Regions from separate parts of the Paenibacillus sophorae genome, predicted to be linked through region 4. Evidence: riboswitches for the same ligand, from Rfam matches in the RefSeq annotation. Region 4 holds a riboswitch; each other region holds the start of a gene.
What was found. Region 4 has a riboswitch for thiamine pyrophosphate ahead of KP014_RS05075 (ABC transporter substrate-binding protein). Riboswitches for the same ligand answer to the same signal wherever they lie in the genome.
Positions count from the first base shown of each region.

Region 1: another riboswitch for thiamine pyrophosphate. It lies ahead of KP014_RS12355 (thiamine phosphate synthase); the one in region 4 lies ahead of KP014_RS05075 (ABC transporter substrate-binding protein).
Region 2: another riboswitch for thiamine pyrophosphate. It lies ahead of thiC (phosphomethylpyrimidine synthase ThiC); the one in region 4 lies ahead of KP014_RS05075 (ABC transporter substrate-binding protein).
Region 3: another riboswitch for thiamine pyrophosphate. It lies ahead of KP014_RS16270 (ABC transporter ATP-binding protein); the one in region 4 lies ahead of KP014_RS05075 (ABC transporter substrate-binding protein).

Region 1 is NZ_CP076607.1:2,629,504-2,634,984, reverse strand. It holds gene thiH (2-iminoacetate synthase ThiH) at 1-104, opposite strand, end outside; gene KP014_RS12370 (thiazole synthase) at 123-893, opposite strand; gene KP014_RS12365 (ThiF family adenylyltransferase) at 937-1,965, opposite strand; gene thiS (sulfur carrier protein ThiS) at 1,971-2,174, opposite strand; gene KP014_RS12355 (thiamine phosphate synthase) at 2,180-2,830, opposite strand; TPP riboswitch at 2,944-3,045, opposite strand; gene KP014_RS12350 (SDR family oxidoreductase) at 3,183-4,055, opposite strand; gene KP014_RS12345 (hypothetical protein) at 4,267-4,695, opposite strand; gene KP014_RS12340 (lactate/malate family dehydrogenase) at 4,827-5,039, opposite strand; gene icd (NADP-dependent isocitrate dehydrogenase) at 5,053-5,481, opposite strand, start outside.
Region 2 is NZ_CP076607.1:3,948,559-3,954,039, reverse strand. It holds gene thiC (phosphomethylpyrimidine synthase ThiC) at 1-1,652, opposite strand, end outside; TPP riboswitch at 1,737-1,850, opposite strand; gene KP014_RS18660 (Gfo/Idh/MocA family protein) at 1,892-2,830, opposite strand; gene KP014_RS18655 (helix-turn-helix transcriptional regulator) at 2,950-3,909, shown strand; gene KP014_RS18650 (hypothetical protein) at 4,054-4,221, opposite strand; gene KP014_RS18645 (S8 family serine peptidase) at 4,368-5,481, opposite strand, start outside.
Region 3 is NZ_CP076607.1:3,441,624-3,447,104, reverse strand. It holds gene KP014_RS16280 (alpha/beta hydrolase) at 134-1,087, opposite strand; partial or broken gene KP014_RS16275 (pentapeptide repeat-containing protein) at 1,703-2,146, shown strand; TPP riboswitch at 2,234-2,337, shown strand; gene KP014_RS16270 (ABC transporter ATP-binding protein) at 2,451-3,212, shown strand; gene KP014_RS16265 (ABC transporter permease) at 3,193-3,966, shown strand; gene KP014_RS16260 (ABC transporter substrate-binding protein) at 3,966-5,021, shown strand; gene thiM (hydroxyethylthiazole kinase) at 5,040-5,481, shown strand, end outside.
Region 4 is NZ_CP076607.1:1,048,630-1,054,110, forward strand. It holds gene KP014_RS05060 (ABC transporter ATP-binding protein) at 1-308, opposite strand, end outside; gene KP014_RS05065 (ABC transporter permease) at 497-1,258, opposite strand; gene KP014_RS05070 (thiamine-binding protein) at 1,255-1,548, opposite strand; gene KP014_RS05075 (ABC transporter substrate-binding protein) at 1,632-2,699, opposite strand; TPP riboswitch at 2,899-3,011, opposite strand; gene KP014_RS05080 (EAL domain-containing protein) at 3,341-4,393, shown strand; gene KP014_RS05085 (response regulator transcription factor) at 4,468-5,142, shown strand; gene KP014_RS05090 (sensor histidine kinase) at 5,139-5,481, shown strand, end outside.

The DNA.
Region 1 (5,481 bases), 1.6 Mb from region 4:
TTCTCCTTGGCCAGCGCCCGCATGACATCTTCCCTCGTGTACTTCTGCCACAATTCCTTAAAGGGAATACGCTCCAAGATCATCAGTGACTCATAAAAGCTCAACAGTCTCAGTCCCCCTTCCTATACGTTCAAGAAACCGGTCAAAGGCGAAGAAGCTTCCGCCTCCTGCTGAATCGGGCCCAGCCCGGCCAGATACGCCTGCCGGCCGGCTGCAACCGCGCCGCGAAAAGCTTCCGCCATGCCGAGCGGATCACGGGCTGTGGCAATCGCCGTATTCAGCAGCACGGCGGCCGCGCCCATCTCCATCGCTTCCGCTGCCTCCGACGGACGGCCGATTCCGGCATCCACAATGACCGGCAGGCCGGCCTCTTCAATCAGGATGGAGATCAGCTCCTTCGTCCGCAAGCCGCGGTTGCTTCCGATAGGCGCCCCCAGCGGCATCACCGCCGCTGCTCCCGCGTCTCTCAGCCGGAAAGCCGCAGACAGATCCGGGCTCATGTAGGGAAGGACGATGAAGCCTTCGGCAGCCAGAATTTCCGTAGCACGGATCGTCTCCAGATTATCCGGCAGCAAATATCTCTGGTCGTTAATGACTTCGATCTTCACCCAGTTCCCCATCCCTGCCGCTCTGGCCAAGCGGGCGATACGCACGGCTTCTTCTGCGGTGCGTGCGCCGGAAGTATTGGGCAGAAGGGTCATCTGCTGCGGAATATGGCTTAGAATGTTCTCCTCCCGCGAAGAGGGATCGACTCTACGAAGCGCCACTGTGATTACTTCGGAGCCTGAACGGGCGATTACCTCCGGAATCAGCGTGTTGCGGCTGTATTTGCCGGTTCCGATGAACAGACGGCTGGACAGGGCTTTGCCCCCGATATGTAATGCATCCTGCATAATAATAATCCTCCCCTATTCGGTTAATAGAATGCTTGATAGGCTAGCCAAAATAACGGTGATACAGCGACCGGGCTTCGGCTGGATCGCCCGTTCCGTGAACGAGCACCCGTCCATCGGGAAAGATCGCCATACGGTGCTGGTCCAGTGTCAAAGACAGCATAAAGGGATTCCGCTCTGCCCGGCCATAGGCGGACAGCCGCCGCTCCCACTCCTCCAGATCAAGCCTCGTCGGCCTTGGCGGGCGAATCTGCACCGTATCCCGCCCGCAGAGTACGGCCGTTCTGGAATGGCTGCCCGGCGATAAATAAGGATAAGTGCGTTTAGCGCCGCAGGACGGGCAGTCGGCGCGCTTCAGCTTGGACGTATCCACCGACGAGTAACGATTCGTCCACAGATCGAAAGAGACCAGTGTCCCGCGCAGCGCGCTAACGTTCCCTGAGAGCCACTTCAGCGCTTCGGCCGTCTGGTAGGCAGCCGTCATCTGCACGGCGGGACCGATTATGCCGGCCGTGTCGCAGGTATCCCCTCCGGCTGGAACACTGTCCAGCAGACAGTGAAGGCAGGCGCTCTGGCCTGGAACAATCGTCATTGAAATGCCGTAGCTGCCGGTGCAGGCGCCATAGATCCAGGGAATTCCGTCCCGCGCGGCAATATCGTTTACGATCATCCGCACCTCGAAATTGTCCGCCGCATCAAGAATAAGGTCTATGCCGCGTGTATAGAGGCTGATTTCCTCCGCTGTAATATCCGCAACGATTCCTTCAACTTCCACAGAGGAGTTAACGCTGCGAAGCCTGCGGGCGGCAGCTACCGCTTTGGGAATCCGCTCAGCCGCATCCTGCTCGCTGAACAAATTTTGACGCTGCAGGTTGCTCCACTCCACATAATCCCGGTCGACGAGGGTCACCTTGCCCACACCCGAGCGCACCATCGTCTCCGCGCATGCGGAGCCAAGCGCCCCTGCGCCAATAATCAGAACCTTCGCCTGCGCCAGCTTCTTCTGACCTTCGGCTCCGATTCCGTAAAACCGCTCCTGCCTGCTGTATCTGTCCTCTCCGGCGAAATTCACCGGCCTCAGCCTCCTCCCACAAAATGCACAAGCTCGATGCGGTCCCCGTCGGCAAGGGGGATTGTTCCGTAATTATCCCTACCCACAATCATGCCGTTCAGTTCAACGACCATCCGCCTTTCTTTCCATTCGGGTCGGCTCAGCAGATCCGCAAGCGTAGCGCAAGCTTCGTCCAGCTCGATCTCGTTCCCGTTGATATAGAGCTTCATTGCCCTCACCTCCTTTCATTGCGGGCTGCCTGAACAGCTGTCCTGACTGCAGCCCGGTAAGACTTTGCAGCCGCCACAGGATCAGACGCGCCGCAGATACCCGAGAGTACGGCAATGCCCGCCGCGCCGCGTGAAATCACCTGTCCTGCATTGCCCGGTTCAATGCCGCCAATCGCAATGACCGGAACCCGGCAGGCGCGCACGGTTTCCGCAAGCCGATCCAGCCCCCGCCCTGGAAGACCCGGCTTGCTGGCCGAGGCGTATACATGCCCGTACAGGCAGTAATCCGCCCCTTCGTTTGCGGCAGCGGCTGCTTCATCCGGGGAATGGACGGAGCGCCCGATGCGCAGGCTCTGAGACAGCGGGCGGGCCGCGGCGGTTGGGAGGCTGTGCCCCGCAAGCTGAACGCCTCCGGCGCCGGAAGCCAGTGCGACGTCCAGCCTGTCGTTCACAACGATTTGTTCAAGCGGTATCCCAAGGCTGCGCATCTTCTCCACCGCTTTGAACAATTCTTCTGCTGTACGCGATTTTTCCCGTAAATGAATATAGTCTACAAAGGGCCCTACGGCCGCAGCGATAAGAATAAAGCTGTCCATTATCGCCCCGCTGCCGGATATGAGATGAATTTCGGGATCCTTTGACTTTGGCGGACACATAGCCCTATTCGCCTCCTGTGTTTATTTGTCATAAGCAGCACAAAAAACCGCCCTCCCGAAGGAAGGCGGCCGGAAACTGCAAATGGGATCGAGCCTTGACAGGCCCGGATGCAGATATTCACTCTCCACTTCCCTACGCTGGTATAAACCAGATCAGGTTCAAAGGGTCCGAACCTTGCGTTCGTCTCAGCCTTGCGGCACCCCTAGTGTTCACGCTATGCAACTATTGATCTTTCACAGCGTATCATAAATTTCCTTTTCATACCACCTTTTCATGAAAAAGCCCCAATCCGCTTGACTTGGATCGGGGCTTGCATATTCAGCGGAAATCCGCTTAATACGTTGAGAGTCGTCAACCGTTAACGATTTCGCCGCCATTCACATGAATAACCTGGCCGGTTACATACGATGAATCATCGGAAGCCAGGTAGACAAAAGCCGGAGCCAGTTCTTCAGGCTGTCCCGGTCGTTTCATTGGCTGTGTTCCGCCGAACTCGCTGACCTTCTTCTCATCGAAGGTGGACGGAATGAGCGGCGTCCAGATCGGACCCGGCGCAACCGCGTTGACGCGGATGCCTTTATCCACTAAATTCATCGCGAGCGAACGCGTAAAGCTGAGGATCGCGCCTTTGGTGGACGAGTAGTCCAGCAGTTGAGGATTTCCTCTGTAAGCTGTAATCGACGTCGTATTGACGATGGTCGAGCCTTCTTTCAAGTGGGGCATAGCTGCTTTTGTCAAATAGAACATCGAGAAAATATTGGTGCGGAACGTCCGCTCCAACTGCTCGGAGCTGATATCCTCGATCTTTTCTTGCGGATGCTGCTCCGCTGCATTGTTAATAAGAATATCAAGCTTGCCCAGACCGTTCACTGTTTTGTTGATAAGATCCTGGCAGAATACTTCGACACCGATATCGCCGGAGACGAGAACACATTTGCGTCCTTCCTGTTCGACCTGGCGCTTCGTCTCCTCCGCGTCGGAGTGCTCGTTCAGATAAGAAATGACTATATCTGCTCCCTCCTTGGCAAAAGCCACGGCTACCGCGCGGCCGATGCCGCTGTCTCCGCCTGTGATCAGGGCCGCTTTACCGAGCAGCTTGCCCGCTGCTTTGTATGCCGCCGGTTCGTATTTAGGCCGGGGCGTCATCTCCGATTCCAGACCGGGCCTGCGATCCTGATGCTGCGGCGGCAATGTCTTCTGGCTTTGTTGATTGCTCGTAGACATACTTCATTCTCCTTTCGAAAAGTTGTTAAATTTAGACTTTCCTTAGGATGTCTTGGGGATGTACAATTATTCGTTCCCTTTACGGTAATTAATTTAACCAATCGCATGAAGATCAAACACAAGCGGAGTCCAGACAAACCGAAGTTCTCACAATAGCAAAACACACGCCTCCTTTCGGAGACGGGCGAAATTGGCCGGGCTATGCTGCTATTCAAATAATCTCATTAAAAACCATAAAGAAAACCATAACCAGCAAGCATACCGCCAGCAACGCGCTCAACGTGCGGATTTTGCCGGTTTCGCTGGAGACGTCGCGGCTCTGCTTCATGCCTGCGGCCGCAAGCCGCAGCGGCTTGCTTATAACGCCGCCCAAGGCGAACATGGCGAGCAGCAGCAGTGTGACAATAATCATCCACGGGACCGAATACTCGCCTTTGGTCATCATGTAACCGCCCGTAAGCAGTTGAATGACCAAGCCATATTGGGCAATACGGTTAAACGCGCTGATTGCGCTCAGCGTCCCCTCCTTGGCTGCTGTAGAAAGCTTCTCTGTCCGGCCAAGAATGAAAGGCAGCACCAAGTAGAAACCAAGCGTCAGAGTGCCAATCATATGTAAAAACATTAAAACGCTCCAGTTCATATCATATCCCTCCCGATAAATCTATGACATAAGTTATATTAATAATGATTATAAACAATTAACTATTTAATCACAAAAAAAATCCCCATTTTATCAAGAATAAAATGGGGATGCGTTCATACTTTTGTCAATTACACATTCACTACCGACGTTACACTTCTTACCGACTCCGCCGATTTGTCGAGAGCCGCTTTGTCGAGCGCCTTGCCTTTGGTCGGATTTTCAAGTTGGGGGATATCCAGCAGAACCACGTTACCTAATTCATTCTGAGCGAGCATCAGAGCCGTGTGGGCGCCGGTAAAACCGGCGCCCACGACTGTAATCTTGTAACGTTTGATGGCCAATGTGTTGATCTACCTACATATGTTGGATCACTTGATCAGCGAATTCGGAGCATTTCAGCTCTGTCGCTCCTTCCATAAGCCTTGCGAAATCATAAGTTACCGTTTTATTATTGATGGCAGTTCCCATGCCTTTGTAGATCAGATCGGCGGCTTCCTGCCAGCCCAAATGTTCCAGCATCATGACGCCGGACAGAATGACTGAACCAGGATTCACAACGTCCTTATCCGCGTACTTCGGGGCCGTACCGTGGGTTGCTTCAAAAATGGCATGCCCGGTCACGTAGTTGATGTTCGCACCCGGAGCGATGCCAATCCCGCCGATCTGCGCCGCCAGCGCGTCGGACAGATAGTCACCGTTAAGGTTCAGCGTGGCAATGACGTCAAAATCGGTCGGACGCGTCAGCACCTGCTGCAGCGCGATGTCGGCGATGGCGTCCTTGAT
Region 2 (5,481 bases), 2.9 Mb from region 4:
TTATGTTGCTTGGCATACTCCCGGATGTCCTGCGTGATTCTCATGCTGCAAAATTTCGGTCCGCACATGGAGCAGAAATGCGCCGTCTTGGCGCCCTCCGCAGGCAAGGTCTCGTCGTGATATTCGATCGCCCGCTCAGGATCGAGCGACAGCTGGAATTGGTCCTTCCAGCGGAATTCGAACCGGGCTTTGGACAGCGCGTCGTCCCGCTCCTGGGCTCCGGGATGTCCTTTGGCCAGATCGGCCGCGTGCGCCGCGATCTTATAGGCGATGACGCCTTCACGGACATCGTCCTTGTTCGGAAGTCCCAAATGCTCTTTGGGCGTCACGTAGCAGAGCATGGCGGTGCCGAACCAGCCGATCATCGCTGCGCCGATGGCTGAAGTAATATGGTCGTAGCCTGGAGCGATATCCGTCGTAAGCGGCCCCAGTGTGTAAAAAGGAGCCTCCTTGCACACTTCCATTTGGCGGTCGACATTTTCCTTAATTTTGTGCATCGGAACATGGCCCGGTCCTTCAATCATAACCTGCACATCATGCTTCCAGGCAATCTCGGTCAGCTCACCCAGGGTGTCCAGTTCGGCGAACTGCGCTTCGTCATTGGCATCGGCGATGGAGCCCGGCCGCAGGCCGTCTCCAAGAGAGAATGCGATGTCGTAAGCCTTCATGATTTTACAGATATCCTCAAAATGGGTATACAGGAAGTTCTCCTGATGATGGGCGAGGCACCAGGCCGCCATGATCGAGCCGCCTCGGGAAACGATACCCGTAACTCTTTTTGCCGTCAATGGAACATAACGGAGCAGCACACCCGCATGAATTGTGAAATAGTCGACACCCTGTTCCGCCTGCTCAATCAGCGTATCGCGAAAAATTTCCCAGCTCAGCTCATGCGCCTGACCGCCGACTTTTTCCAGCGCCTGATAGAGCGGCACCGTGCCGACAGGAACCGGAGAGTTGCGGATAATCCATTCCCGGGTCGTATGAATATGGCGGCCTGTGGAAAGATCCATAATAGTATCCGAGCCCCAGCGGGTGGCCCAGTGCATCTTCTCTACTTCTTCGTCAATAGAGGAGGAGACCGCGGAATTTCCGATATTAGCGTTGATCTTTACTAGAAAGTTCCGCCCGATGATCATCGGCTCGCTTTCCGGGTGATTGACGTTGCAAGGAATAATAGCTCTGCCGCTGGCGACTTCGTCCCGGACAAACGCCGGATCGACATTTTCGCGAATTGCAATGAACTCCATTTCCGGCGTGATGATCCCTTTGCGGGCATAATGCATCTGTGTCACGTTGGCGCCGCTCTTCGCGCGCAGCGGCTTCCGTCTTAATCCCGGAAAAACTTCTGCGTTAGGGTCCTGCTCCGTATTCCGCAGTCCGTTATCCTCTGGCTTTACATTCCGGCCCTCGTATTCCTCCGCATCTCCGCGTTCCAATATCCAGTTCCGGCGGAACGGGGACAGCCCTTCCCGGATGTCGGTAACGACTTGGCAGTCGGTGTAGGGGCCGCTTGCATCGTATACCCGCACGGGAGCATTTTCCGATACGCCATCAACCCCGGCAGTATCGCTCAGCGCAATCTCGCGCATCGGCACCCGAATATCCTCCCGCGAACCTTTAACGTACACTTTTTGACTTTGACTTGTCATTTCAATTCCTCCTCTTAATGGTGTGAAGCGCCGGAGGAGGCCAGGTACGCAAAAAAGACCGCACCCGAAGAAGCGGTCTTTGAACATACAAAGCCTGTGACGATTCCTCCGCTGGCATTACCCAGATCAGGTATTACGGTCGATGGCATAGGGCCATCCTCTCAGCCCGGCTGTTTCCGAGCTCCCGTGTCTATGAAGTTGTCTATTACAGAATATCCTAATCGCTGGAAAAGCACAAGCTACTTTTGCTTTATTTGCCGCCGGATTCCCAGCGCGTTAGCCAGAGACTCGGCCGCGTTCTCCAAGGAAAGGAGTGAATTTGTCCCGTGATGTAAGCTTTGCAGCGCATGTTCCAAGGTGGCGGCATACGGATTAATCTCTTTCAAAACGAGACGCCGTGCGCCGGAGGCGGTATATTCCGTTAAAGCAGCATCAGACTGATTACCAGAATCCTTTTCCAGAAAAACCAGCTTGCCTGATTCAAAATACGCTTCATAGCCGACAGTAAAGGGATATCCGTCAGGCATTCCCGAGGAAGAGACGATTTCCGCAATCGCGCCGTCCCGCCCGAATACGGCCCGGACCAGCGACTGGCGCGCATCCCTATATTCCGTTCCCCAGGCGGAGATAAGCTCCGGAGAATCCATGATCCCGCCAATAATATCCAACTCATGGATCATGAGATTCACAGGGATGGTGTCCAATCCGAGGTCCCCCCAGAGCGGCGGCGTTTCCCTTTTTAAAGTGAGAGACAGCAGCTTGCCGTATGTACCCTTCAGGCAGGATTCGCGCAAAAAGGCGTAAGCCGGGTCAAAATGGATAAACCGGTTAACGAGGACTCTTTTGCCGGAGCTTCTTTCCGCATCCAGCATGGCCGCAGCCTCTTCCACCGAGCAGCATACGGGCGTTTCGCAGAACACATGCTTTCCATGCTCAAGCGCCTTGACCGCAACCTCGCAGTGAAGAGAGGTCGGCAGGCACAGGTCGATGACATCAATATCCGGATCGCGCAAAATACCGCCAATATCCCGGGCAATCTCTACATTTAGCTCCTTCTCCAGTTGCGCCAGCTTAGCATCGTTCCTGCCGAACACGATCAATCGTCCACACAGATCCACTGACTTCAGCAGCTTGGCATGATATGTTCCAAATCCTGTTCCGAGCACAGCTACATTCATAAGTTCCAACTCCTTCAAAGGTTATGGACCTATGATATACTTGTATTGTTGACAGCAGAATGGCAATGATTTGAGGCTGTCTGTGAAATTTTCTGTCCGCTGATAAAAGGAGGGGTGTTATGAGGCTGCATCGGCTGGTTGCGATATTATTGCTGCTGGAATCAAGAGGGAAGCTGAAAGCAAAAGAGCTGGCGGAAGCGCTGGAAACCTCCGTCCGTTCAATTTACCGCGATGTGGATACGCTGGCTGAATCCGGTGTACCGATTGTCAGCGCTCCGGGGCCGTCCGGCGGTCTTTCGCTGATGGAAGGGTATACCGTTGATCTAAAAAGTTTACATAATGACGACGTCGTTCACCTGTATCTGACGGGACTTGGCATTTATTCCGGCGCGGGAACCGAATCAGGACATAAGCTCCGGAGCGCGCTGCTGAAGCTGGAAAAAACGCTGCCGGATGAATACAAACCGGATTTGCATAAGGCTAAGTCCCGGTTTTATTTTGACGATACGCCCTGGTGGCGCGAGCGCCCTGATGCTCCCTGCCTGGAAACGGTTCGTGCCGCGCTTTGGAAATCGCATAAGCTGACGATCCATTACCGCAAGCCGGGAGGAGAGTTGTCTATTCGAGATGTTCGGCCTTATGGGCTGGTGGTGAAGCAGGGTGAATGGTATCTGGCTGCATACAGTGAAATGGTGGAGGAAGTCCGGACGTTTAAATGCGAGCGAATATCAGCTGCTGAACAGTTAGAGGGAGGGTTCGAAATTCCGGCGGACTTCTCATTGGAACATTATTGGAAAGGCAGCAATCAGTCATTTAAGCGGTCGCGGCAAGAGAGGGAGGTTTATCCGGTAATTCTCAGGGTGAAAGAGCCGAGCGTGAATTTGCGGAACAAGCTGGAGATTCTGCATACCGCTTGGGAACAGAATACGGCCCTTCTGACGGTGAATATGTATGGTTATGAAGCGGCCTGCCGCGATATTCTGGAACTGATCGGCTGCGGCGAGGTCGTTGCGCCTGAAGAGCTTAGAGCTTTTATCAAAGATAAGCTGGATGAGCTTCGTACTTTTTATGGGGATTGAATAGGGGGATACAGCTTTCGGGACAAGGAGGACACGGGTTACCCGTCTCTAATAAAAATTGGATAACCCGTGAGTCAACCGCATTGTGAGGCTGTTGCACAACGAGACTAGAAAACTTTATGCCGATACGGCTCTGTGTGAATGTTACCTCGCCTGTTTGCCCTGACATTTTTTGCATACCGTCAGCTTTTCGCCTTGAAGTCCTTTGGCCGTATATAATAGTTTGATCCGTGTGCTGCCGCACAGGGGGCAAGTTCCCCTCCCGCGGGAAGGCATGCGCCAGAGCGCTTTGCCGCGCTTGTTCTTGGACATGTAATAGATTCCACCTTTGCGCATATTGCTTCATTTCACAGTATTCTATGCGGGCGGGCGGCAACCGGTTCAGCAGGGCGGGTTATTACAGCGAGACAGTCTCAGCCAATAGGGGAAAGTAGGTTCAATAACCGGCAATGATATTACTAGTTTATAGTATATTGCGTGGTTGCATTACTGCTTGAGTAACCGGATAAGGACGATTGAACATTAATATTGTAGGTTCCTATCTTAGTTTTTTTATTAGTAGCTATATTGAATACAACTGTCCCGCTAGAATCGGTGGTCTGAACTGCATTAGTTTGGCTTCCGCTAGGAGAGGTAATCGTTAAGTTTACCGTCGCCCCGTTCAAAGCAATTAAATTGGAGTCCTTAACTGTAGCTTCTACAGTAACGGTTTCTCCTTTTAAGTAGGAATCTTTATCTGTAGTAACACTTATGACTGTCTTGTTAGATTCAACTGGTTGAGCTTGGGCCTGAATTAATCCGTATCCTGTAAGTGTATCACGCCCCGCAGCCCCGAGGTCCACAACGTTCTGATCAAGCTTATCCCGAAGTTCAATATTGGTTAGAGCAGGATTCTGCTGTTTAAGAAGGGCAAGTATACCCGTAGTATAAGGAGTAGCCATTGAAGTACCGGACATTCTTGCATAACCATTATTCAAATACGTGGAGTAGATGGAAACACCCGGTGCTGACACTTCAACTTTTGGACCCGTCGACGAAAAGCTGGCACGAATATTAGATGAATCTACTGCGGCTACTGCAATAGCGGAATCGTATTTTGCGGGATATTCAACCGTATCGCCATTACCGTTAATCAAACCGCTGTTTCCGGCGGCAGCAACAACCAACGTACCGTTGTTATAAGCCTTATCTACTGCCTGGTGCAATGTAGGAGAATCGGTTGTGCTTCCTAAGCTTAAATTAATAATATCCATTTGGTTTGTGATGGCCCAGTCAATCCCCGCTATTACATCCGAGAGATAGCCGCTTCCGCTGGAATCAAGCACTTTCACGGCGTACAGATCAGAATCGGGGGCTACGCCAATGGTTCCAATATCATTATTTCGGGCACCGATGATTCCGGATACATGGGTACCGTGACCATTGTCATCATTATAGGAATTTGTATAGGCCACAAAAGAAGCTCCTCCTGCTACTGAAAGATCCGAATGGCTAAGTGATATTCCTGTATCAACTACAGCGATTTTCACCCCCGTTCCAGTGTAACCGGAATTCCATGCAACGGGTGCTTTT
Region 3 (5,481 bases), 2.4 Mb from region 4:
TGATAAGGAGTTTCCTCATCAGGTCTATTGTTTATGAAGGACTACTAACACTGAGTTATTAAAAAATTGTAGCCTGTTGGTCCGAATTTATTGCACCGATGCAAGTTAAGATACATCCCCCTCATTGGCAGGGTTATTGAAACCCGTCTTTTAGCCAAGCGCTGGCCAGAGATATTGCACTTTTGGCTGCGGCAGTGTCTGATAATGCATTCAACATAACGAAGTCATGGATTATTCCTTGATAACGTACCGCAGTGACATCAACACCAGCCTCTCGAAGTTTATTCGCATAAGCTTCACCTTCGTCCCGCAGGACATCAGCTTCGGCTGTAATGATCAGAGCCGGCGGAAGACCGCGAAGCTGCTCGGTAGTTGCCCTCAGCGGGGAGGCCGTAATCTGGTTTCTTTCCTCAGAATCGCTTGTATACTGATCCCAGAACCACTTCATCCCGTCCCGGCGTAAAAAGTATCCTTCGGCGAATTGATGATAGGATTCCGTATCAAATGAAGCATCCGTAACCGGGTAGAAAAGGAGCTGTTGTCCAATAGCAGGACCACTGCGCTCTTTGGCCAGCAGCGTGATTGCCGCAGTCATGTTGCCGCCGACACTATCGCCGGCTACGGCCAAGCGATCCGAATCAAGCCCGTGTTCTTTGCCGTGCTCTGCGATCCACTGCAGCACAGCATAGATTTCTTCAATAGCCGTAGGATACTTCACTTCAGGGGACAGACTGTAATTCGGGAATACAAGTGCAGCTCCACTCTTCACAGCCAATTCACGGATCAACCGATCATGGGTGTGTGCGTTGCCGAACACCCAACCTGCACCATGTATGTACAGAATGACAGCCAGGTTCTTCTCAGCAACGTGTTTCGGACGTAGAATCCGAATGGATACGTGGCCGCTTGGACCACCTGTAATACTGATATCTTCAATGTCCACGTCTGGCTTTTGAACCTCGCCCGCCTGGGCTTCATCGACCGCAATCCGCCCCTGTTCAGGTCCTAAATCAAATAAAAATGGCGGATTGGCTGTTGCCTTAACAAAATTTTGTGCTTCCGGTTCAAGAACAGGTTTTTTCTCCATGTTTTTTCATTCTCCCTCTATCATTTTATTTTGGCTAACTAGCTTCTTGATGAATGTTCCAAGCCAATCCGGCTGAGAAAGCCCCGTTAGAAACTGAAAATCAATGGCACCAAGTCCCATTCCGGCGGCGATCATTTTGGCGAACCCACTGGAGACAAGAGGAAAAGTATAGTGTACCGAATGAAGCTGAGAATATCGTTGCGGAAAGATAATCAAGTGCCAACATTAACTCGGAAACAGCGAGCAGGATTAACGCTAATCCCTTGTATCTGTTATTGTTCATGTTTAAACTTCCTTTCTTTTTTTGAATCAGACCATCAGAAACGTACAAGTACGGAGTTGTTACAGGAAGGTAATTTCCCACTTTTATAGATCAATCAATCTAAAATGACTAAAATATTGGTAGCTTGTTTATCGCTTCAACTACAGATGCACTAAAGAAAAGACAGCGCTCAGGATCAGACCATGTATGACCGGCTGATGTCAGCCGATCCTGCGAAAGCGGCAAAGATTGATGATAATGCGGCTTTGCAGCTTTAACTTGAAGACCGGATAAACGAGAAATGCCATTTAAAGAGCACCCACAAGACAGTAGAGCGTTCATTTTGGTCATAGCGGAATGTTCTTGAAAAAACGGAAGAGCTCACCCGTCTGAATCCGCGCTCGATTCTGGAGCTTAACGTCCCCGCCCATCGGGCGATTGTCAATGACCTGCTTCTGCAAGCAAGCGAACGGGTACGGGCCAAAGCTGCGCCAATGCCTAATAAAAATCAAAAATTACAGAACAAAATCCGTAGGGGAAGCAACTTTATAGGCGCAAATCTAAGAGGAGCCGGCCTTAGAGGCGCTAACTTGAGAGGCGCTTTGCTCATTGCATCCGACCTGAGAGATTCCGACATGAGAATGACTGATCTGATCGGCGCCGACTTTAGAGATGCCGACTTAAGCGGCGCTGACCTCACAGGAAGCGTTTTTCTCACGCAGGCGCAAGTTAATTCAGCTAAAGGCGATATGGCTACCAAGCTGCTGCCTTCCGTAAGCATTCCCGATCATTGGTGACTTCGAATCCGTTAGACCCAAATGGTACATTGAGGGAACGGCCCGGAATATGGTATAGTTGATAAGTTCATAACCGAATAAAGACCGCAATTTCACTAGGGGAGTCGTCCGACTGAGACGAAGCCGCGAGCTTCGGACCCTTGGAACCTGATCTGGATTATACCAGCGGAGGGAAGTGGAACCTGAAGCTTACCTATCTACGCCCCGTACGGCCAGCGCTTGTACGGCGGATAATTGGGGGCCCGTCCATTTCCTTCCGGATTTGGACGGGCCTTTATTCATTTATAAGGAGGGTTGACCGACTATCGAAGAGCTTTTATCTCTCCGCCGCCTTTCTTTTTCGTTTCCGCAGCAGAAGCTCGTATTCTCGGATCTTTCGTTAACGGTCCGCCAGGGTGAATTCGTCAGCATTATTGGCGCCAGCGGCTGTGGCAAAAGCACGCTGTTCAAAGCGATAGCCGGACTGCTTGCCGAGGCGCAGGGAGAAATCGCGCTGCAAGGCAGCGCCCGCGGTGAGAACCGGCTCGGCCAAATCGCCTACATGCCTCAGCAGGACCTGCTGCTGCCCTGGCGGACGGTGCTGGACAACTGTCTGCTGCCGCTAGAGATCAAAGGCCGGGCCGGTAAGGGCGGAGCAGCTACGGTATGGGAAATGCTGGAGCGTTTCGGACTCGCCGGTTATGAGCTTGCCTATCCGCATGAGCTATCCGGCGGGATGCGCCAGCGGGCCGCTTTTCTCCGTACACTGATGACCGGCGGAGAGCTGATGCTGCTTGATGAGCCATTCGGCGCGCTTGACGCCATGACGAAGCGGGACATGCACCGCTGGCTGCTGGAGCTGTGGGGAGAGCTGGGGCGGACCGTTATGTTCATCACGCATGATCTGGAGGAAGCTATTCTGCTCAGTGACCGCATCTTTCTGATGCCGTCCGGCAGCGTCGGCCCCCTTCAAGAGCTGAACGTGGGACTGCCAAGACCCCGGCGGCTGGAAATGAATTACGAGCTTGGCTTTGTCTCTTTGCGGGCCGAGCTGGAGCGGAGGCTGTATGAAACGCGCACCGTTTAAGGAAGGATCTCGCCGCTACGGAGCCTTCCTTCTCCTGCTGCTGTTGATTCTCGCCGTGTGGGAAGCTTCCGTACGCTCAGGATATGTTCCGTCCTTTATCCTCCCTGCACCCTCCGTGGTCTGGACCGCATTGGTACAGAACGCCGGACTGCTGCTGGGCACGCATCTGCCAGCCACGCTTGAAGAAGTGGCTGTCGGCTGTCTGATGTCGCTGGTTGGCGGCATTCTGCTCGGGATCGGCATGCACCTTTCCCGGACATTAGAAAAAGCGCTCTATCCCTTTATCATCATCAGCCAGACGATTCCGCTGATTGCGCTCTCCCCCATTTTTATTATGTGGTTCGGTTATTCGCTGTGGAGCAAGGTCGCCGTCGTCTTTCTGACCGCATTCTTTCCAGTCGTCGTCGGCGTATACGACGGGCTCGCCAAAAGCGGCGGCGCCTATAAGGAGCTGCTGCTGACTATGGGCGCGAACCGCAGGCAGCTGCTGGTCAAGGTCGGCATTCCGCTTGCGCTCCCCTCCTTTTTCTCGGGGCTGAAGCTGTCGGTGGTGTACTGCGTGATCGGTGCAACCATCGGAGAATGGCTGGGAGGAACGCGCGGACTTGGTTACTACAGCCGCCGCATGGCGGGAAGCCTGCACAGCGCCGAGATGTTCGCAGCGATTGCTCTCCTGTCGGGTCTCGGTGTAGTACTTTTCCTGGCCGTACGGCTGCTGGAGCATCAGATTCTTAAGAAAAGAGGTTCTAATTGATGAAATCTTTTACCCGTATTAAAAATTTATTGCTTCTGCCTGCTATCTCGCTTCTTCTGTTAACGGCCGCTTGCGGCGGCTCCGCGCCATCCGGCGATTCCGCGGCCTCCGCTTCTCCTTCGCCTGCCGCTTCTCAAACCGAAAGTCCGGCGGAGCCTGCGCACAAGCTGACGCTTATGCTCGACTGGTACCCGAACGCCGTGCATTCTTTTTTGTACACCGCTCAGGAAAAGGGCTTCTTCGCCAAACGGGGAATTAATGTGGAGATCCAGATGCCGGCGGACACGAATGACGCGCTGAAGCTCGTCGCGGCAGGCAAGGTCGATCTGGCGCTGAGCTACCAGCCGCAGGTGCTGATGGCCCGGGGGGAGAAGATTCCCGTGAAAGCACTGGCCTCCATTGTCCGTCATCCGCTGACTCACCTGATGGTCCCTGCGGACAGTTCCGTACATACGCCGAAGGATTTGGCTGGCAAAGCGGTGGGGTATTCTTCCATTCCACTGTATGAAGCGATGGTTAAGACGATGGTCAAAGCCGATGGCGGAGATCCGGAGAAGGTGAACTTTGTGGATGTGGGCTATGACTTAATTCCGGCCATTTCCACCGGGCAGACTGACGCCATAATGGGCGGTTTCATCAACCATGAACAGCTCATTTTGCAAAAAGAAGGCCATCCCGTCACCTCCATTGACCCTGCAAAATATGGCGTGCCGGATTATTCCGAGCTTGTGCTGGTTGCAAGCGATGAGGGAATTAATCAGCATAAAGATGATTTCATCAAGTTTCTGACAGCGATGCGGGAAGGCCAAGCATACGTGAATGAGCATCCCGATGAGGCGCTGTCCATCCTGCTTGCGCATGAAGACGGGACCGCTCCGCTCGACAAGGAAATTGAGACGCAGAGCCTGAAAGTGCTGCTGCCGCTGATGGACGCGGGAGATAAGGATTTCGGATTTCAGGATGCGGAAAGCTGGGATAAAGTGCATCAGTGGCTGGAAGGCAACGGACTGCTGCCTGCGGATATTAAGGCTGAGGACGCTTTTATTAATTTATAAAAATAGGAGGAATTCCAAATGTCTTTCATCACTAAGCTTCGGGAAAATAACCCGCTCATCCACAACATCACGAATATTGTCGTCACTAACTTTACCGCCAACGGCCTGCTGGCTCTGGGAGCTTCGCCGTTTATGGCGGATGCGCATGAAGAGGTGGCGGATGTCGCCGCGATGTCCGGCGCTGTCTTGATTAACATCGGAACGCTTAACGATCACTCCATTAAGGCTATGCTGCTGGCTGGCCAGTCGGCCAACAAACACGGTGTCCCGGTGGTTCTCGATCCGGTAGGAGCGGGCGCTACTGTCTACCGGACGGAAGTAACGCATCGGCTCGTTTCCGAAATGAAGATAACCGCGCTTCGGGGCAATGTAGCCGAGGTTGCCAATGTCATCGGGGAAACATGGTCGATTAAAGGCGTGGATGCAGGCGCAGGCGACGGCGACACGACCGCAGTCGCCC
Region 4 (5,481 bases):
GCGCCCCTCAGCTCGCGGGAGAGAATCACGTTATCCTCGATGCTGCGCCAAGGAAACAGCGCCGGCTGCTGCGGCATGTAGCTGACGCTGCCCCGCTGCCCGGTAACCGGAGCGCCATTCATGCGCACGGTGCCCGCATCCGGCTTGACCAGTCCGCCGATAATGTGGAAGAGCGTGCTTTTGCCGCAACCTGATGGGCCAACGATGGATACGAACTCCTGCCGTTTCACCGTCAGCGACACCTGCTCCAGCACCGGAATGCCCCGCCCTCGCTGGGAGAATGATTTGGAGATACCTGAGACCTCCAGCGCGGGAGTTTCGCGATCCGAACCCGGTGATAGCGCGTCCGAAACAGGGGAATGTCCGCCGCTAGGGGACGGCCCTTCCTCCAAGTCTCCCTCTGAAGACGAAATTGTCTTACGCGTCAACTTCAGCCGCCTCCTTCTATAACTTTTTTCCATGCAACTTTTTTATACACGTTTCTGTGCGACCGCTTCTATGCGTCCCGCTGCGGCTTCCAGCGGACCAGCCATTTCTCCAGCAGGGCGACAGCGGCGAACAGCAGCAGACTAAGCAGTACAATAAGGATAATGGCAATAAACATCCGGTCTGTGCGGTAAGCCGATTTCTGCAGCTGCATATAATAGCCGAGCCCTTCGCCCGAGCCGATAAGCTCCGCTACGACGGCGCCTGTAACGGCGTAAGCAGCGGATATTTTTATACCGGAGAACAGGGAGGGCAGCGCATGAGGCAGCTCCAGCTTGGAGAAGATTTGCCACCTTGTCGCTCCGGCCATCTTCATAAATTGAAGCATCATGCGGTCGGTTTGGGCGAGTCCGCCCATCCCAGCGACCGCCACGGGAAAGAAACACACAAGTGTAATGAGAATAACCTTTGGCAGCAGGCCGAAGCCGAACCAGATCACCAGCAGCGGGCCGAGCGCGATAATCGGCACATTCTGGCTTAAGATAAGCAGCGGGTACAGCGCGCGCCTCGCTCCGGGCAGGATATGCAGCAGCACGGCGGCGGCAAGGCCGACGGCGACCCCAATCGGAAAGCCGGTCATAGTCAGGCGCAGCGTCGCCAGGGTGTGTCCTTCAATGGAGGACGCGTTGGCGACGGCCTCGTGCCATACATCTATGGGAGCAGGCAAGATCCATTTTTCCACATGGAACCAGGAAACCGACAGCTGCCACAGCGCCAAAAACAAGATGACCGCCACAAGGGGCGGCCAGATTTGTCTCCACCTGGAACTCACGGGCGATATTTCTCCGTCAGCTTGTCCATGCTGATTCCGCCCGGATTATGGGCGATCTTTACCTGCGAGATGACGCTGGGGCAGCCCGCTTCGATTAGCGCCTCCTGCATCTCCCGGACAATTTCCAGCAGGTCGGCGAGCTCGCCTTCCATCGTCGTCTCCAGCGCATTCACTTGATGCTTCACGCCGGAACGCTGAATCACTTCAATTGCTTTGTCCACGTATGGGATTACGTCTTCGCCTCCCGGCGTTTTCGGAATCACTTGAATGCTCAGCAGCGTACTTGCCATTCCTATCATCCTTTCATGCCGTTAATACTTTCATGCCATTAATTGTAAACTAAATGAACCAAAAGCTTAACTTTATTAAGTTCTTACTGCCCGTCCGGCAAAAATTCGTTGGTAAACGCCTTGTCGGCCTCCAGCGGTTTGTCCAGCAGCTTCAGCCCGTACATCCAGTCGGCGTAATTTTTCCATACAGCGGTCTTCTGCTCACCCCACCGGGCGGCGTCGTCCTTGTATTTCGGGCTGAGCCATTCCTGGCTGGCCTGAACGAGCTTCGCGTCAAGATCGGGAACCGCCTTGATCAGAATATCGGCAGCCTCCTTCGGATGGTCGATCGCATATTGATAACCCCTAGACGTTGCCTTCAAAAAGGCTTTGACCACCTCTGGATTCTCGGCGATCTCTTTCTCGCTTGTCGTCAGCACCGGCGTGTAGTAATCGAGCTGCGGCGCGTAATCCTTCAAATACAGCATATCCAGCGGCTCGCCGCGCAGCTTCGCTTCAATACCGGTCCAAGCGTAGAAGATCCAGGCAAAGTCAATGTCACGCTTAACAGCCGTAAAATAGTCCGCTTCGCCGATGGTGACCTGCTTGACCTTCTTCACGTCGCCGCCGACCGGGTCCATAATGGCCTTCATGGAAGCTTCTTCGACCGGCGATCCCCAGCCGCCGTAAGTTTTGCCTTCGAAATTCTTCGGCGACTTGATGCCCCGGTCGACCGGAGCCGCGAAGCCGGATGTGTTATGCTGGATAATCGCCGCGATGGACACGAGTGGGACGCCCTGAATACGTGCCAGCGTCAGACTGTCCTGTGCGCCGACGCCGAAGGCGGCTTCTCCCGAGGTGACCATCGTATCTGCGCCCGCCGATCCCGGCTGCACAATATCTACATCAAGGCCCTCCTCCGCGTAGTAGCCGAGCTCTTTGGCGACATACAGTCCGGTGTGATTCGTGTTCGGCGTCCAGTCGAGCGCGACCTTTACCGGCGTCGCCGCTTTGGGCGAGCTTTGGGCGGAAGCGGATGCCTCCGGCGAAGCGGAAGCAGGGGTTCCCTGAGCGCCGCCCGCGTTTCCTCCCGAATTATTGCCGCCGCATCCCGCCGCTGTCAGTATGAACAGGCAGGTTAGGCACAGTGATAACCATTTTTTGACTCCCATTATATAGTCTCTCCTTTGTCTTGCCGCCCCGGGCAGCGATGCCTGAAGCGGCGGGTATTCCCGCTTCCATAAAAGCTTACCTGCAAATCACGAAGCCGCTTGGGGGACCACGGGAATTTGCGCAAACCTGAAATGCCAAAAAAGCGCCCCTGAACATTCGGGACGCGGCGGAGTGCATGACGGCGGCGGTCTCTTTACGACCACGCGCTTAAGGCTTTCCTACGCTGGCATTATCCAGATCAGGTATAAGGGTCAGTATCTTGCGGGATACACTCTCAGCCGGCCATAATTCCAGCACCCCAAGGTTTATGAAGTTTCGGGTATTCCTTGCTGTTTACGCTGTAATTATAGACGCAAGGTTCTGAAGTTGTCCAGTACCATGGCCGATTCTGAAGCCGTCATTTAATAATACCGCCGCCCATGTGCCAGGGAACAGTGCATGGAAGACGCCATCAGTGCGAAGTATTGGAGAAAAGCACGGTATTTGCCGGGAAATAACCTGGGAAATTAAAAAATCGGGATATGGAAAAAAATTACGCGAAATATGGCGGTTATTTGGGGTGAATTTCCGTCTTTTCCAGAAAAACATGCTATAATGACCTCAGGTTGCTGCATTTTTGTGGGCCAAAAGGAGGGTGTTCATGAACTGTATTCATTGTTCCCCTATTGAACCAATTGAAGACAAGGGAATCCTAAAAATTCGGCGCGCATCTCCTTCACTTGCATCCGCTGTTCAAGCGTCCGGTTTTATACTTAAATCTTTTCGGGAAGAGGTATGCGAGATTTCTTACAGCACCCGGGAACAGCTGCTGAATGTGATGAAGCTGATCGAGTCCGCGAAGGAAGCGGCGCTTCTGACCATATCCATAATCGGAACAGGAGCCGCAAGTGAGTTGGAACGGTGGATGTCGCTCTCCCAGCTTCAGGTCCGCTTTAGCAATCATTCACTCATCGATATTATCGCCAATAAAGAATTTTGCAGCTATTTGCAGCCGATTGTCGATTCTTCCGAGAAGATTGTCGGCTTTGAGTTTTTGCTGCGGCCGCTGCAGCAAGGCACGCCGTTTCAGCCGCATATACTGTTTGAGGTGGCAAGAGAAAGCGGATTTCATTCCTTTTTGGACCGGGCCGCGCGCATCTCCGCCATCGAATCCAGCGCCAAGCTGCTGCCTCACGGAATTAAACGGTTCATCAATTTTCTGCCCTCTTCCATTTATGACCCCCAATACTGTCTGACCCATACATTTGAGGCGATCGAGCAGCAGGGCCTAAGGCCGGAGGATTTTGTGTTTGAGGTGGTGGAAACGGAAGAAATCGAAGATATTTCGCATCTCACCTATATATTTGCCGAGTGCCGAAGCCATGGCGCTTTTGTTGCGCTCGACGACGTCGGCGCGGGCTACTCCACGGTGGAGGTGATGTCCAGCCTAAAGCCGGATTATGTGAAGATTGACCGGGGGCTGATCAGCTTTTGCGATCAGGATGCCGGCAAGCAGCAAGCCGTTAAGGAGATTATGGAGAGAGCCGGAGAGTTTGGCGGAATAGTGCTGGCCGAAGGAATCGAGCGGCGGGAGGAATTTCAGTTCTGCCGGGAGCTCGGTATTCCTTTGGCGCAGGGCTACCTGTTCGGCAAGCCTGCGCAGGCGCCGCCAAGGCATTTTCTCATGCAGACGGAATTTGTTAATATGGAATAATAACGCCTTTGCGCGCCGGACAGATCTTTTCGAGTAAGTCCGGCCAGCACGAAGGGCAAGAAGGAGGTGCTGCCATGAGCGGCACTTTGCTGTATATCGAGGACGATCCGCAAATTGCCGGTCCCGTCGCCAGAGATCTGAAGGATCGCGGCTATGCCGTCCGTTGGCTGCAGAGTGGAGAACGGGCCGTGGAAGAGGCGGATGGCTGCCAGTTGGTTATTCTGGATGTCATGCTGCCGGGATTGGACGGATTCACGGTGGGCCAGCGATTAAAGAAGATTTTTCCTGACATTCCCATTCTGATGCTCTCAGCGAGAACGTCCATCGACGACAAGCTTCAGGGTCTGGGGTTCGCCGATGATTATTTGACCAAACCGTTTCATCCGGATGAGCTTGCCGCGAGAATCGGGGTTTTGCTGCGGCGTGCGGGCAGCATTTCATCTTCGCCGCTTTCACTGGGGCATCTAACCGTCTATGAAGAGGAGAACCGGATTGTTCTGGCGGAGAGCGGGGAAGAAATACCGCTGACGGGCAAGCAGTTTCAGATTTTCTTTTACCTCTTGCGCCACCTCGGCCAGATTATGACCAAAGAACAAATTTATGAAGCGGTCTGGGGGGAGCCCTATATGGAAGGGGACAAGACCCTGATGGTACATATCCGTTATTTGCGCGAAAAGCTGGAGAAAGACCCTGCAATGCCGGAAATTATTGAGACGGTCCGGGGCATCGGATACAGGGTCAAGGCATGATAAGAAGGAACAGAACCCGAGGACGTCTTCCTGGATTCCGCCAATCGCTGTTGTCGCGGTACATGCTGATTATCGCGGCAGCCGTGATGTTCTTGCCCGTTATCCTTACTCTTAATATCATCTTAGTTTCCCTTTCCAGCCACTGGTTTGAGATACGGCGAGACGACAGAACGAAGGCCGAGCTGGAGCTCTACTCCAGCACTGCCAACTTGGAGAATAGATGGCATGAAGCGGCTCGTCTGCTTGCGGGCAAATCTCCCCGGGAGATTGACACGCGCATAAGGGAACTGGGCGGGAGTTACCAATACGCTTCTATGTTCTGGGTGGACGGAACCGGGG